DNA from 2 places in the Paenibacillus terreus genome. Region 2 is predicted to be linked to the other one. Evidence: riboswitches for the same ligand, from Rfam matches in the RefSeq annotation. Region 2 holds a riboswitch; the other holds the start of a gene.
What was found. Region 2 has a riboswitch for glycine ahead of gcvT (glycine cleavage system aminomethyltransferase GcvT). Riboswitches for the same ligand answer to the same signal wherever they lie in the genome.
Positions count from the first base shown of each region.

Region 1: it holds a riboswitch for glycine, as region 2 does, so the genes downstream of both, sdaAB (L-serine ammonia-lyase, iron-sulfur-dependent subunit beta) here and gcvT (glycine cleavage system aminomethyltransferase GcvT) in region 2, are expected to answer to the same signal.

Region 1 covers NZ_JBHIRX010000019.1:116,891-124,217, forward strand. The annotation lists gene ACE5KN_RS25790 (ABC transporter substrate-binding protein) at 1-401, shown strand, start outside; gene ACE5KN_RS25795 (amino acid ABC transporter permease) at 475-1,134, shown strand; gene ACE5KN_RS25800 (amino acid ABC transporter permease) at 1,150-1,800, shown strand; glycine riboswitch at 1,895-2,009, shown strand; gene sdaAB (L-serine ammonia-lyase, iron-sulfur-dependent subunit beta) at 2,315-3,001, shown strand; gene sdaAA (L-serine ammonia-lyase, iron-sulfur-dependent, subunit alpha) at 3,027-3,929, shown strand; gene ACE5KN_RS25815 (Ig-like domain-containing protein) at 4,033-6,897, opposite strand; gene ACE5KN_RS25820 (response regulator) at 7,039-7,327, opposite strand, start outside.
Region 2 covers NZ_JBHIRX010000024.1:8,335-15,661, forward strand. The annotation lists gene ACE5KN_RS27800 (PTS mannitol transporter subunit IIBC) at 1-761, opposite strand, end outside; gene gcvH (glycine cleavage system protein GcvH) at 1,273-1,668, opposite strand; glycine riboswitch at 2,020-2,133, shown strand; glycine riboswitch at 2,134-2,227, shown strand; gene gcvT (glycine cleavage system aminomethyltransferase GcvT) at 2,319-3,422, shown strand; gene gcvPA (aminomethyl-transferring glycine dehydrogenase subunit GcvPA) at 3,464-4,819, shown strand; gene gcvPB (aminomethyl-transferring glycine dehydrogenase subunit GcvPB) at 4,816-6,282, shown strand; gene ACE5KN_RS27825 (stalk domain-containing protein) at 6,372-6,653, opposite strand; gene ptsP (phosphoenolpyruvate--protein phosphotransferase) at 7,167-7,327, opposite strand, start outside.

The sequences.
Region 1 (7,327 bases), on a different contig from region 2:
TGCTCGTTCCGAAAGGCAGCCCCATTACCGGCGTAGATTCTTTGACTAAAGGTACAACCGTCCTGGCCGTCAAAGGCTCCACCTCCGTAAAAAATATCAGGGAAAAGGCCCCGGATACCGAAGTACTTGAATTTGAAAATTATCAGGACGCCTTCAACGCGCTCAAAGCCAATAAAGGCGACGCTCTGACCACAGACAACGCAATTCTGCTTGGCATGCAGCAGCAGGACCCGAACTTCCAGCTGGTCGGCGGCAACTTCACTGACGAACCATACGGCATCGCAGTCAAGAAGGGCTCCACCGATTTGCTGCAGGCGGTAAATGAAACGCTGACTGACCTGAAATCAAGCGGCGAATACGACAAACTATACGAGCAATGGCTTGGCGTTAAACCTGAATAAGAGAATGGCGGAAGGAGCCGCAGCAGCGAGCTCCTTCTTTCTTGCCATCCGTTAACGGAGGTGTGATCCGCACATGCTAACTTTTGACGTTAATGTCCTGTTCAATTATTGGGACCTGTACTTGGAAGGTTTCCTGAACACCATCAAGGTCAGCTTGATTGCTCTTGTGGCAAGCTTTCTGCTTGGAGCCTTGATTGCCATTTTCCGGATAGCACCCTTCAAACCGCTGAATTGGCTTGGGACCGTTTATGTGGAAATCTTCCGGAATATTCCGCTGTTGATTACGGTCTATATCTTCTATTTGGGCCTTCCCCCCCTCGGCATCAACCTTGACGGTTTTGCTTCAGGCACGATTGGATTGTCCATTTATACTGCCGCTTATATAGCGGAAGCCATACGGGCAGGCATTCAAACGGTGCCCAATGGCCAGATGGAAGCAGGGCGTTCGTCTGGCTTGACGTACAATCAAACGATGATCCATATCATTATGCCGCAGGCCATCAAGATTGCGCTGCCGGCCATGGGCAATCAGTTCATCAATCTGTTCAAGAACTCATCCATTCTCGCTGTCGTTGCCGGCGCGGATTTGATGCTGATGTCCGACCGGATCAATTCGGAGACATTCTTGCCTGTCAGCGTTTATGCGTTCACCGCTTTATTATATCTGGTCGTTACCCTTCCACTCAGCTTTATCATGCTGTACCTGGAAAAGCGGCTGGCCAAAACATCTTAAGGAGGGAAGCTTGTTATGGATTTTGTAGGGTTATTTTCCGGACCTAACGTAAAATTTATACTGCAGGGCTTCCTCCTTACGTTGGAAGTCGGCATCTGGTCCATCGTTATCAGCACGATTGCGGGCATCATATTCGGAATATTACGTTATACCCGAATTCCTGTTATTTCGCAGGCGGCTGCCACCATTATTGACCTGATTCGCAATCTGCCCTTACTGCTCATCATTTATTTCCTGTTCCTCGTCCTGAAGCCGCTCGGATTTGATGTCGATTTGAAATGGTCCGCCATCATCGGCTTGTCCATTTTCGAAGGGGCCATGATTGCCGAGGTTGTGCGCAGCGGCCTGAAATCGGTCGACAAAGGGCAGATTGAAGCCGCACGGTCTTCAGGTTTGAATTACATTCAGACACTATGGCATATCATTCTCCCGCAAGGGCTGCGGCGCATGATACCGCCTCTGGTCAGCCAGTACATTTCATTGATGAAGGATACTTCGCTGGCGGTCATCATCTCGCTGCCTGAGCTGACACACAGCGCACAGATTGCGGGCGCTCAGAACCAGTCGTTCGTTGTTCCAGCCCTGCTGTTTGCAGCTTTCCTGTATTTTGCCGTGAACTACAGCATGTCTCTGATTGCCCGGAAGCTGGAAGTACGGACCCAATGAGCAGTCATGAGCTAGTCATGGGCCAGTAAGCATTGACACGCTTACAGCTATCCTTTACTCTTAATTTAAAGCATTGAATTGAATATCGCCGCGGATGAGGCTGACGGGAGAGACCTGATCGATTTTTAGGATACAGGGCACCGAAGGAGCAAGCTGCACGGCACCCGGCCGGCAGTTAATCTCTCAGGTACATGTACCGCCAGCTGACGCAGCTCTGGAGAGAGCGTTTTTTTAGCCACCAAAGGGGTAAGACGGGGCATGCCTGTCAGAAACTCTCAGGTACAAAGGACAGAGACAAGGGGACTTTTCCTTGTTCTGTCCTTTTTTCTGCGCTTACATATTTCGTAGGAAAAACGTCTATCGATGTACATTCACAGAAGACAGACTGCGTTTAGCGGTAGTTTTTCTTGCGATTTCAAGAAGCTCATGCCAAGAAGTTTATCTTTCTGAAATCTTATTAATTCTATGATCTTAAGTTAATGAATACTGCACCATATTAAGGAGGAATGGATAAGTGCGCTTCAAGGATGTTTTCTCCATCATCGGCCCGGCCATGACGGGCCCGTCAAGCTCGCATACGGCCGGTGCCGTGCGTCTTGGCCGCATGGCCCGGCACTGGCTTGGCGGGGTGCCCGAGCATGCCAAAATGACACTGTACGGCTCTTTTGCGGATACTTACAAAGGGCATGGAACCGATCTGGCCCTGCTGGGTGGGCTGCTTGATTATGACACGGATGATGCCCGCATTCCGGACGCCGAACAGTGGGCAGAGCAGGCCGGAATGACCTTTGAGTTTGCGACCAGCGGTCTTCCTGCTCCCCACCCCAATACCGTCCGTTTTGAGCTGCAGCGTGGCAGCGAGAAGCGAACGCTGCTCGGTTCATCCATTGGCGGAGGAAATATAAATGTGCAGCAGCTCAATGAGTTCCGTGTCAATTTGACGGGTGAGTTCCCCGCTCTGATCCTGCTTCATTCCGATAAGCCGGGCATGCTCGGAGCTGTAACCTCATCGCTCGGGGCGGCGGGGGTGAATATCGCTTATATGCATGTGGATCGCAAAGGGCGTGATGGTGAAGCTTTAACCGCCATTGAGACGGACAGCGCTGTCCCTGAACAGGTCATCACAGAGCTGCAATCACTAACCCATATGTATGAAGTGAGAAATATTGATATCCGCAGCAAAAACAGGCGGCAGCCATAGACGATATTAAAAGGAGCAAAAACCTATGCGTTTCAGTCATCTTCACGAAATCAGCAAGATCTGCAGGCAGGAGTCCAAAACAATCAGCACATTAATGATTGAAGAACAATCCAGAGAAACAGACATTCCCGTCCAGGACGTAGTCAGCCAGATGGCTGACTACTATGGGGTTATGAAAGAAGCCGTGCGCCGCGGTCAGACGGAGAATACCGTGTCGCGCAGCGGCTTAACTGGCGGGGATGGCAAACGGGTGGCGGATTATCTCCGGTCGGGAGAAACCTGCTCAGGAGATGCCTCTGCGCTCGCTATGGCTTACGCCCTTTCCGTCTCCGAGGTGAATGCCTCGATGGGCCGGATTGTAGCTACACCAACAGCCGGCTCCTGCGGTGTCATTCCAGGAGTGTTCATCAGCGCCCAGGAGAGATTCGGATGGACGGATGAGCATATGGTTCGCGGTCTCTTCACGGCGGGAGCCATCGGATACGTGATCGCCAACAACTCATTTATCTCCGGCGCCGAAGGAGGCTGCCAGGCCGAGATCGGCTCCGCTATCGGCATGGCTGCAGGCGCCATGGTCGAGCTGCGCGGCGGCACCCCCGAGCAGGCGGTTCATGCTGTCGGTCTGGCCCTGAAAAACACGCTCGGCCTCATCTGCGATCCCGTAGCCGGTCTCGTCGAGATCCCCTGTATTGTGCGCAACGGGCTCGGGGCCGTTACGGCCCTGGCTGCAGCCGATATGGCGTTGGCAGGTGTACGCAGCGCCATTCCCTCGGATGAAGTCATTGATGTCATGCTTGAAGTGGGCAGCGCCATGCCTGTCCAGCACCGGGAAACCGCCAAAGGCGGCCTTGCCCAGACCCCGACAGGCCGGCGGATGACAGAAGCGCTGGCTGGCAGCCGCAAGACAGATGTAAAGGATGAGAATTAGTTCCCACTTCTTGATTCGGCAGCGTACAATACCCGCCATCGTGCAGTACAGCAAAAAAGGCCGTCCCGTTTCACCGGGAGCGGCCTTTCTAATCATAACCCAATTATTTCTCTGTCACATTGACAACAATCTTTGCTGTCTTGCCTGCAAACTTCAGGGTGACGTTGGTTTTGCCTTTGCTGATGCCTTTGATCACTCCGTCTTTGGCCGTGGCCACCAGAATTCTGGCGGAGGTCCATACTCCTTTTTTCGTTACGTCCCCCTCCGTACCGTCCACATACGTAGCCGTTCCGGTTAATTGTACCTGCTGGCCAACGGTTAGGTTCAGCAGCACTTCGCTGGTTTCAAGGTATTTCAATGCGTCCACTGTAACCGGCACTTTGACCGTTTTACCGCCGTATTTTGCAGTAATAGTGGTTTTGCCATACCCGGTCGCCGTCACAGTGCCGCCCTTCACGGTGGCTACCTTGTAGCTGCCTGTTGTCCATTCGGCTTTTTTCGTCACATCGGCGGTCGTTCCGTCGCTTAGCGTTGCCGTAACCTTAATACTGCTTGTGTCACCGGTTTTCAGCGAAAGGGTGACTTCGGATGCTGTGATTTTGGTTGCTGTATCTACCTCAACCTTAATGGTTATCTTTTGTCCGCCATATTTTGCTGTAAGTGTCGCTTTCCCTTTTTTATAGGCTTTGACACTACCGTCTTTGACGGAAGCAATCGCCGTACTGCTAGAAGACCATTCCGCGTCTTTCGTTACGTTTCGTTTATCGCCCTTCGAATTCGTTGCTGTGAGCGTAATCTGTTCGGACTCATCTCCGGCAGACATCACGATCAGAAACTTATCAGCCTCTAGCTCAGAGGCAAGGCCTACTTCCACTTTAACGGTCGCTTTCAGACTTCCATAGGTTGCAGTTATAGTGGCTTCGCCCTCGGCCATACCTGTGATTAAGCCTGAAGAATCCACCGTAGCAGCTTTGGCGCTGCTTGTGGTCCATTCCGCTTCATTCGTTACATCTTCCGTCGTTCCATCTTTGTAGGTTACCGTCAACTGCTGCTGGTACGTATCATCAATATCGAGAACAACCGACTTGGATTTTACCTCCAGCTTGGAAGGTTCTCCTACTGTAACGGTAACTGTGGCTGTTTTGCCGTTGTAGGTGGCGGTAATGACCGCAGTCCCTTTGTTGTAAGCCATCAGCTTGCCATTATTCACATATACAATACTGTCATTATCGGATGTCCATGTCGCGCTATCCGTTACGATCTCTGTCGATCCGTCCGTATAGGTTACCTTGGCTGTCAATTGAACAGGCTGCCCGTTCACGGACATGGAAATTTTCGAGCTGCCAATGTCCAAATGGGATGCCGTCTCTACATTTACGGTAATGCTGGCCGTTTTACCACCATATGTCGCTGTAACTGTGGCGGTCCCGGAGTTATAAGCCGTGATCAGTCCTCCATCGGACACATAGGCAATATCCTCGTTGCTGGATGTCCACGTTGCCTGGCTCGTAACATCAGTTCCATTTTCATCCTTCAATACAGGCTGATGAGTGCCTTTGACAGCCAGATAGACTTCGGACTTATCCACGCTCAGCTTGTTGACCTGGCCCACCTTTACAGGCAGAGTGGCCGTCTGTGTGCCATAGCTTGCAGTAATTGTCGTCGTACCTGTGCTATACCCGATCACGTAGCCGTCCTTCACATCCGCTACGGATGGGCTGCTGGACGTATAAGAAGCGCTTGCTGTCACATTTTTGCGGGTACCGTCCGCAAACGTCGCGGTCAGTTCCAGCTGCTGTTTCCCGCCAACAGAATCAAGATTAATCTGGCTTTGATTAAAATCAAGATAGCGGGCAACCTCCACGCTTACCTTGATCGTTACCGTTCTGTCCCCGTATTTGGCAGTGATCGTTGCTGCTCCTGCTTTGTTGCCGGTGACTTTACCTTTATACACGCTGGCAATGCTCTCATCGCTCGATGTCCACTGAGCATCAGCCGTAACATCCTTGGCAGCGGACTCAGGATAAGAAGCCGTCAATTTAAGCTGCTTCTCCCCGCCAATTTCGAGGTAAAGGTCCTCGTTGTCCACAGTCAGCTTGCTTGTTTTTTCGACGGTTACGTTAATGGTCACCGTCTTTGTTCCGTACTCGGCCTTAATAACTGCAGTTCCCTGCTTATAAGGGGTAATGCTGCCTTTCAGCACATCGGCCACTGTTTCATCACTGGAGGACCATTCGGCATTCGCCGTTACGTCCTCGGTCGTTCCGTCGGGAAAAGTTGCTGTCAACGTGACCTTTTCCGGACCATCGCTAAGCAGAAGGGAGACGTCCGTGGTGCTAGGTGTAATGCGCTTCACCACATCCACAGTGACCTCAACAGACACCGTCTGCTTGCCGTATACGCCTGTAATGGTTGCCGTCCCGGCTCCGACGCCGGTTACTGCTCCATTCACGACCGTTGCAACAGCGGAATTGCTGGATGTCCACTCCGCCTCATTCGCCACGGTATTATCAGTCGTATTATCACTGTAGGTTGCTGTAAGTGTAATTTGTTCAGGAGTTCCCTTGCGGATATTCAGGCTCGTAACATCTGCAGTTAATGCTTTCACTTTCTTGGTAACTGTAATGGAAGCGGATTGAGAAAATGCTTTGCCGTCCCCGTCCTTGAAAATAGCAACGATCGTTGCCGTTCCCACCGACTTCGCAGTAACTGTACCGTTATATACGGAAGCAATGGAAGTGTCGTCACTTGTCCAATCGGCATTGATCGTTACATCCGATGTCTTGGCATCGCTATATATAGCAGTAGCGGTCAGCTTTAACGTTTCGCCAACCATCAGTTGGCCGCTGTTCGCTGAAAGAACAATTTTCGAAACGGCAGCACTTGCAGCCCACGCCGGTGCAGCACCGACGATCAGCAGCAAGAAGGACAGCATGATCGCAAGCGGTTTGGTCAAACGATTCCTCAAATGATTTACCTCCGATATATGTTTATTCTTTAAACTCACAAGTTCATATATCGGTAGATGCTGGGAAAAAATTAACCTACTTTAGTCCTATTTTGCCACTAATCGTGGGATAAATGAACTTCATAACTGTTTGATCCGGGCTCATCCGCCCGTTTTTATACCCAATCTGTATTCTGTCGGAGTCATGCCGCATTTGCGGCGAAACACCTGTGTAAAATGTCTGACATCATGGTACCCGATCCGGTCAGCGATGTCGGCGAGCTTCAATTGGGGATCAAGCAGCAGCTTTTTGGCCTGCTCCATGCGCAGGCTGATGACATAATCCTTATAGCCCTGGCCGGTCTTCTGCTTGAACAACTGGCTGAAATATACAGGATTCAGGAAGACGACGGAAGCTACTTTCTCAAGAGACAGATCCTCTGTAAAATGT
Region 2 (7,327 bases):
CCTGGAGCAGATGCTTTAGCCGAACCGCGGCCCAGGAAGCAGTATGCAAGCAGAATGCCAAGACCAGGTCCCGGATTAGACTCCAGCATGAACAAAATCGATTTGCCCATTTGCGAAGCTTGCTCTGTTGCAATTGGTGTCAGGATGCCATGGTTAATGGCGTTGTTCAGGAACAATACTTTACCTGGCTCAATGATGATGTTGACGAGCGGGAGCAAGCCTGCATCCATCAGGAACTGAACTCCTGACGACAACACTTTACTGATCACTTCGATTACCGGACCAATGATCGTATGTGCAAGCAGGGCAAGAATGGCACCGATAATGCCTGCGGAGAAGTTGTTGACCAGCATCTCGAAGCCGGATTTGATTTTGCCTTCAACCGCTTTGTCAAACTGCTTGATTACCCATGCCGCGAACGGACCTGCGGCCATGGCGCCAAGGAACATCGGAATGTCTGCGCCGACAATGACACCGATCGTCATAATCGCGCCGACCACACCACCACGCTGTCCATGTACCATTGTACCACCTGTGTAACCAATTAACAGCGGCAGCAGATACTTGATCATCGGATCAACAAGCGTGGCAAAATTTTCGTTTGGAATCCATCCTGTTGGAATAAAGAGGGCCGTAATCAAGCCCCAGGCGATAAATGCGCCCATGTTCGGCATAACCATGCCGCTCAGGAAGCGTCCGAATTTCTGCACTCCAACGCGCAGGCCTCCGCCGCTTCCGGACTTAGCGTCCACTGAACTCATGTTGAAAACCTCCTCAATGTATTGAAACCTTCAGGTTAAGGATTCGTCAAAATTCGATACGAAATATAGGAATTTGTCGCTTTTTCTGATTTTGTCAAATCCTTAGGTAAAAGGCCTCATATCCTTTTGCTTACCTTCATCCTAATTGAAAACGGTATCTCCATCAATAAAATGAAAATGCAGTTTCGTCATGAACGTTGATGACAAAATTTAAATTTAAGATTCTCGGGGGAAGAATAGTATGCTCTAAATGCGATTCATATAGTCATACCTTAATATAAACGAACTTCGCCGGTATTAACCGCAATTTCCCTGAACATTATGTCTTGGTTCCAATGTTGTTGACCAAACGGCAAAAAGCATGGCCGCTGTATCTCACATGAGATATCAGGCTGCCATGCTTATCAATATGCTTGCAAAAACGAATATACGCTTGCATACACTTTATGTCGTTTTTCGAAAAAAAACGCAGTAAATAGGACAAATATCCTATTTTAGAGTGAATGCTTCATTAAGCCTCTTCCACAAGCCGGCTATACGCTTCTGCACTCAGCAGTTTGCTTACTGCATCATTAACGTCGCCATCCACCTGGATTTCAAGCATCCAGCCATCCTCGTACGGCGAACTGTTGACGAGCTCCGGCGAATCCTGCAGCGCCCCGTTCACTTTAAACACTGTGCCGCTTACTGGAGCATACAGATCGGACACCGTTTTGACAGATTCGATCGTACCCACGCTTGCGCCTGCTTCCAAAGTGCCGCCTTCCTCTGGCAGCTCGACAAACACAATGTCGCCAAGCTGGTGCTGCGCAAAATCGGAGATGCCGACCAGCAAGGTTCCTTCTTCCGTGATTTTCACCCACTCATGCTCTTCGCTGTACAAATAGTTTTCTTTAACTTCGCTCATGTATACCGCTCCATTTCCATTGGAATTTCCCACCATGAAAAGATTGTTCGCTTAGCAGCTCCTGCACCTTCTTGTTTTCAACGTAAGATTAAGCCAAGCAAGTTTCAAATGTCAATATTGCTTACAAAAAACCATTTCTTTTTTTCCGGATTAAAGCACTAAAGGAAGGGTAATGGCTTACATTTTGTTATCCATCTTAAAATATGACAAATTTATTGACATATGCCCGGTGATCGCGTATTAATGGATATAGATTGAATAGCGGATGAACGTATAGGGAGAGATTACCGATATTCCGGGAAAATGATGCGTCAAGGCGCATCTGTAACAAGCTCGGGCGGGGTGGCCGCATGGAGGATGAAGCCAGACTCATGCGTGTCTTGCAACCGTGGAATCAGCGGGTAACGCCGAAGGAGTAAGCCGGCAAGCGGTGAATCTCTCAGGCAAAAGGACCTTTACCGGACGCAACTCTGGAGAGAATCCGCGGCAGCGGGTCACCCAAGGGGAAACCTGTGAACCAACAGGGTAACTCTCAGGTATCAAGGACAGAGCTGAAGAATGGAATGGCTGGGAAGCCATGCACCGTTCTTTGGCCTGTCCTTTTTTGCTTTTTCATAAGCTGTGCCAACTCTTTTGCGAGGTGAATTGTGTTGACCGCATTGAAAAGAACACCGCTGTACCCGCTGTATGCCGGGAATCCCGGCGTGCGCTGCATTGATTTTGGCGGCTGGGAGCTGCCTGTCCAGTTCAGCGGCATTCAAAAGGAGCACGAGGCTGTACGCGAACGCGCCGGACTGTTCGATGTCTCCCATATGGGCGAGTTCAACGTTACAGGGGCTGAAGCAGAAAGCTTTCTGCAGCGTGTAACCACCAACGACGTGTCCAGGCTGGAAGACGGCCAGGCACAGTACACGCTGATGTGTTATCCCGATGGAGGAGTCGTGGACGACCTGCTTGTCTACAAGCGCGGCCGCCATTCCTACATGCTCGTCGTGAATGCTTCCAATATCGAAAAGGATTGGGAATGGCTGCTGCAGCATAAGCCCGCCGATGTGCAAATGGAAAATGTATCGGATCAAACTGCGCTGCTTGCCCTTCAGGGTCCTGCAGCAGCAGAGATCCTTTCCGGTGCCGTAGACAGCGATGTCACTTCACTCGGCCCCTTCCGTTTTGTTCAACATGCCAGCTTATTCGGGGCTTCTTCCGCCCTTATATCCCGCACGGGATACACAGGGGAAGACGGCTTCGAAATTTACTGCCGCGCTGAGGATGCCCCGCTGATTTGGCAGGGACTGATGAAAGCGGGGGAAGCTCACGGACTGGTTCCCGCCGGTCTGGGTGCACGGGATACGCTGCGCTTTGAAGCGAAGCTGCCGCTGTACGGCCAGGAGCTGTCTCCGACGATCTCCCCACTGGAGGCGGGACTGGGTTTTTTCGTCAAGCTGGATAAAGGGGCGTTTATCGGACAGGAAGCACTGCTTGCCCAGAAGGAGCAAGGTCCCTCCCGCAAGCTCGTTGGCTTGGAAATGGTGGACCGCGGCATTCCGCGTTCTCATTACCCGGTATTCGCGGAATCGGAGCAGATTGGCGAAGTGACAACAGGCACGCAGTCCCCTACCCTGAAGCGGAATCTGGGGCTTGCGCTGATTGACAGCCGTTTTGCCCAGTTAGGCACACAGGTTGAGGTGGAAATCCGGGGCAAACGCCTCAAAGCAGAGGTTATCAAGGCACCGTTCTACAAACGAACAAAATAGAGATAACCGGAACATTACGGATATTGAGAGGAGCGCAGCCAATGAATCAGCACAGATACTTACCGATGACCGAGCAGGATCGCGCCGAAATGCTTCGCACTGTGGGTGCCGACAGTATTGAGGACCTGTTCAAGGATATTCCCGAAAAAATTCGCTTCCGGGGCGAGCTCCCCGTTTCTTCCAGGCTGGATGAACGGGCCCTGACCCGTCATATGTCGGCGCTGGCCGGCAGGAATGCCAGCAGTGAAACCCACGCCAGCTTTCTGGGTGCAGGCATTTATGATCATCACATTCCGTCCGTCATCAATCATGTTATTTCCCGCTCGGAATTTTATACGGCCTACACCCCTTATCAGCCGGAAGTAAGCCAAGGAGAGCTGCAGGCCATTTTTGAATTCCAGTCCTATATATGCGAGCTTACCGGCATGGCGGTAGCCAATGCCAGTATGTATGACGGGGCCACCGCTCTCGCTGAAGCCGGCAATCTGGCAGCCGCCGCCACGCGCCGCAAGCGCCTTGTCGTATCCCGCGCCGTCCACCCTGAAGCCCGGCAGGTGCTGAACACTTACGCACATGGCCTTAACCTGGAGGTTGTTGAAGTAGGCTGCACAAACGGCGTTACCGATCCCGAGGCGCTCGCTGCTGCAGTAACAGAGGATACCGCAGCCGTGCTCGTGCAGAATCCGAATTTCTTTGGCTCCATTGAAAATCTTCGTCCAATGGCAGATTTAATCCATGCCCAGAAGGGTCTGCTGGTGGTCAGCTCCAATCCGCTTTCACTCGGATTGCTTGAAGCGCCGGGCAAGCTCGGAGCCGATATCGTGGTGGGAGACGCACAGCCACTTGGCATCTCCTCATCGCTCGGCGGGCCAACCTGCGGTTATTTTGCCGTATCGCAGGAGCATATGCGCCGCATCCCCGGAAGAATCGTCGGCCAAACAAAGGACCGCAACGGCAAGCGCGGCTTTGTTCTTACTCTGCAAGCACGCGAGCAGCATATCCGCCGCGAGAAGGCGACATCCAACATCTGCTCCAACCAGGCGCTGCTTGCCCTCTCTGCATCTGTATATATGTCCGTTATGGGCAGAAACGGCATGAAAGAGGTGGCGGAATTGAATTTGCATAAAAGCCGATACGCCCTTGAACGACTCACCTCCCTGCCTGGAGTAAAGACGGCGTTTACTTCCCCGACCTTTAATGAGTTCGTGCTCGTCCTGCCGCAGAATACTGATATGCCGTCCCTGCAGTCACGTCTGCTGGACGCCGGTTTTATCGGCGGTTACGATCTCGGCAGAGACTACGAAGAGTACAAAAACCATATGCTGATCGCCGTAACGGAGCAAAGAACCAAGGAAGAGATTGACCAATTCACATCGGTGCTGGAGGAATTGCTATGACTCAATCCGAACATGATATGCCGCTGATTTTTGAACTTAGCCGTCCGGGACGTGTCGCGTATTCACTGCCCGAATGTGATGTGCCGCGCCGTCCCGCTGACGAGCTCATTCCGTCCGAGCTGCTGCGCAGCGAGCCTGCCGCACTGCCAGAGGTCTACGAGGTTGACGTCATCCGTCATTATACAGAGCTGTCCCGCCGCAACTTCGGCGTAGATAACGGATTTTATCCACTTGGCTCCTGTACAATGAAATACAATCCGAAAGTCAATGAAGATGTCGCACGTTATTCCGGCTTCGCGAAAATCCATCCTTATCAGCCAGAGGAAAGCATTCAAGGCGCACTTGAGCTGCTGTATACGCTGCAAAATGATTTGGCCGGGCTGACGGGCATGGACGCCGTCACACTGCAGCCTGCTGCCGGAGCCCACGGGGAATGGACCGGCCTGATGATGATCCGCGCTTATCACGAAAGCCGCGGCGAGCAGCGCACCAAAGTGATTGTGCCCGACTCCTCGCACGGAACCAATCCGGCGAGCGCCACGGTTGCGGGATTCGAGACGATCACGATTCCTTCGACCTCCAAGGGACTTGTGGATCTGGATGCCCTGCGCTCCGCCGTTGGCAGCGACACTGCCGCTCTTATGCTGACGAATCCGAATACCCTTGGACTGTTCGAAGAGCAAATCACGGAGATTGCGGAGATTGTGCACGAAGCCGGCGGGCTGCTCTATTACGACGGAGCCAACTCCAACGCTATTATGGGCATTACCCGTCCAGGGGACATGGGCTTTGATGTCGTGCACCTGAATTTGCACAAAACGATGAGTACCCCGCACGGCGGAGGCGGCCCGGGAGCCGGTCCGGTCGGCGTCAAGCAGCTGCTCGTTCCGTTTCTGCCAAAACCTCTTGTCGTCAAAAACGAGGACGGAACGTACACATGGGATACGGAGCAGGCCCATTCCATCGGCCGCGTCAAAGCATACTACGGCAACTTCGGCATTCTCGTCCGTGCCTATGCGTATATCCGCACCTACGGACCGGACGGCCTACGCGCCGTTTCAGAATGCGCCGTGCTTAACGCCAACTATATGATGCACCGCCTGGCTCCTTACTTCGAGGTTCCGTATCTGGGCGTCTGCAAGCATGAATTTGTCATGTCCGGCCGCGGCCTGAAAAAATTCGGCGTCCGCACCCTGGACGTCGCCAAACGGCTGCTCGATTTCGGCTACCATCCGCCAACCGTGTACTTCCCGCTGAATGTGGAGGAATGCATCATGATCGAGCCGACCGAAACGGAAAGTAAAGAAACGCTGGACGGCTTTATCGATACGATGATCCGCATTGCCAAGGAGGCCGAGGAAAACCCAGAGCTGGTGCTGAACGCCCCTTACACCACAACGGTCACACGCCTGGATGAAACGACCGCTGCACGCAAGCCTGTTTTGAACTGCGCCTGTAGTTAATGTTTACCAAGAGCTTCATGAAAAAAGGAGCCCAAGGCCTGTGACCTGGGCTCCTTCTTCATATACAAGCGCATAGTAAGAATCTTGGGTTAACACAATGTCATATCCGTGCCCGATGCAGTAACCGATTTTGTTTCTTGGTCCCAGTATACGTTCATATTGAATTTTTCAAAGATAGGTCTAAAAGGCACATAGGTAATTCCTATTGGAGAAACTCTAGCCTCAAATGCTCCACCTCTAGTGATCTTATCTATTTTCTCATTATTCACATACACTTCTGGATGGTCTAATGATGCAAGAGCCGTGCTGGAAGTTCCCAATATTAACGCTAGTATTACGGTGAACACAGATAATATTTTCGTTGTTTTCATTTTCCGCTGACCTCCAAAAAATGCGGCATTAGTAAAAACTCCTTATGTATTTGGTACACTACCCAATATATTATCTTCCTTATGAAAATATCAACATATTTTTTGGTGTGTACTAGGGTAAATTACAGCAAAAAGAAATATCCTTTTGTTCATGATTAGCCTAGTAGTGTTATATTCTTTTTCATCCTCGAATCAACCCACAAAAAACCTCCCTTGAACAAACAAAGCGTTCAAGGAACACTATACTCCCAAGTGCCCGGAATTCTTCTGGAGAAGCGGAGCGTTCGCCTTTATCCCCGGATTTCTTCCACTGTCCATTTCAATCAGGAAATCCGGGGATAACAGCGATCGGAAGAAGAATCCGGGTACGCCCCAGCGATCGGAAGAAGAATCCGGGTACGCCTGAATCCGGGCACGCCAAAAAAAGCCGGTACCTCTTAAGGTACCGGCTGCTGTATAACTCAGCATGAGTATGTTTTGGAAAAAGATAAACCTTATGAAAAACGGATAAGCTTACCCTTCAATGCTCTGAACCAGTGCAACAACCTCTTCGGCTGTCTGCATGTCCAATGCTTGTGCGGCCAGCTTCTCCATGTCCGCGCGGGACAGCTTGGAGATCTGGCTGCGGGCAGGCAGGATGGAGGTGGCGCTCATACTGAACTCATCCAGTCCAA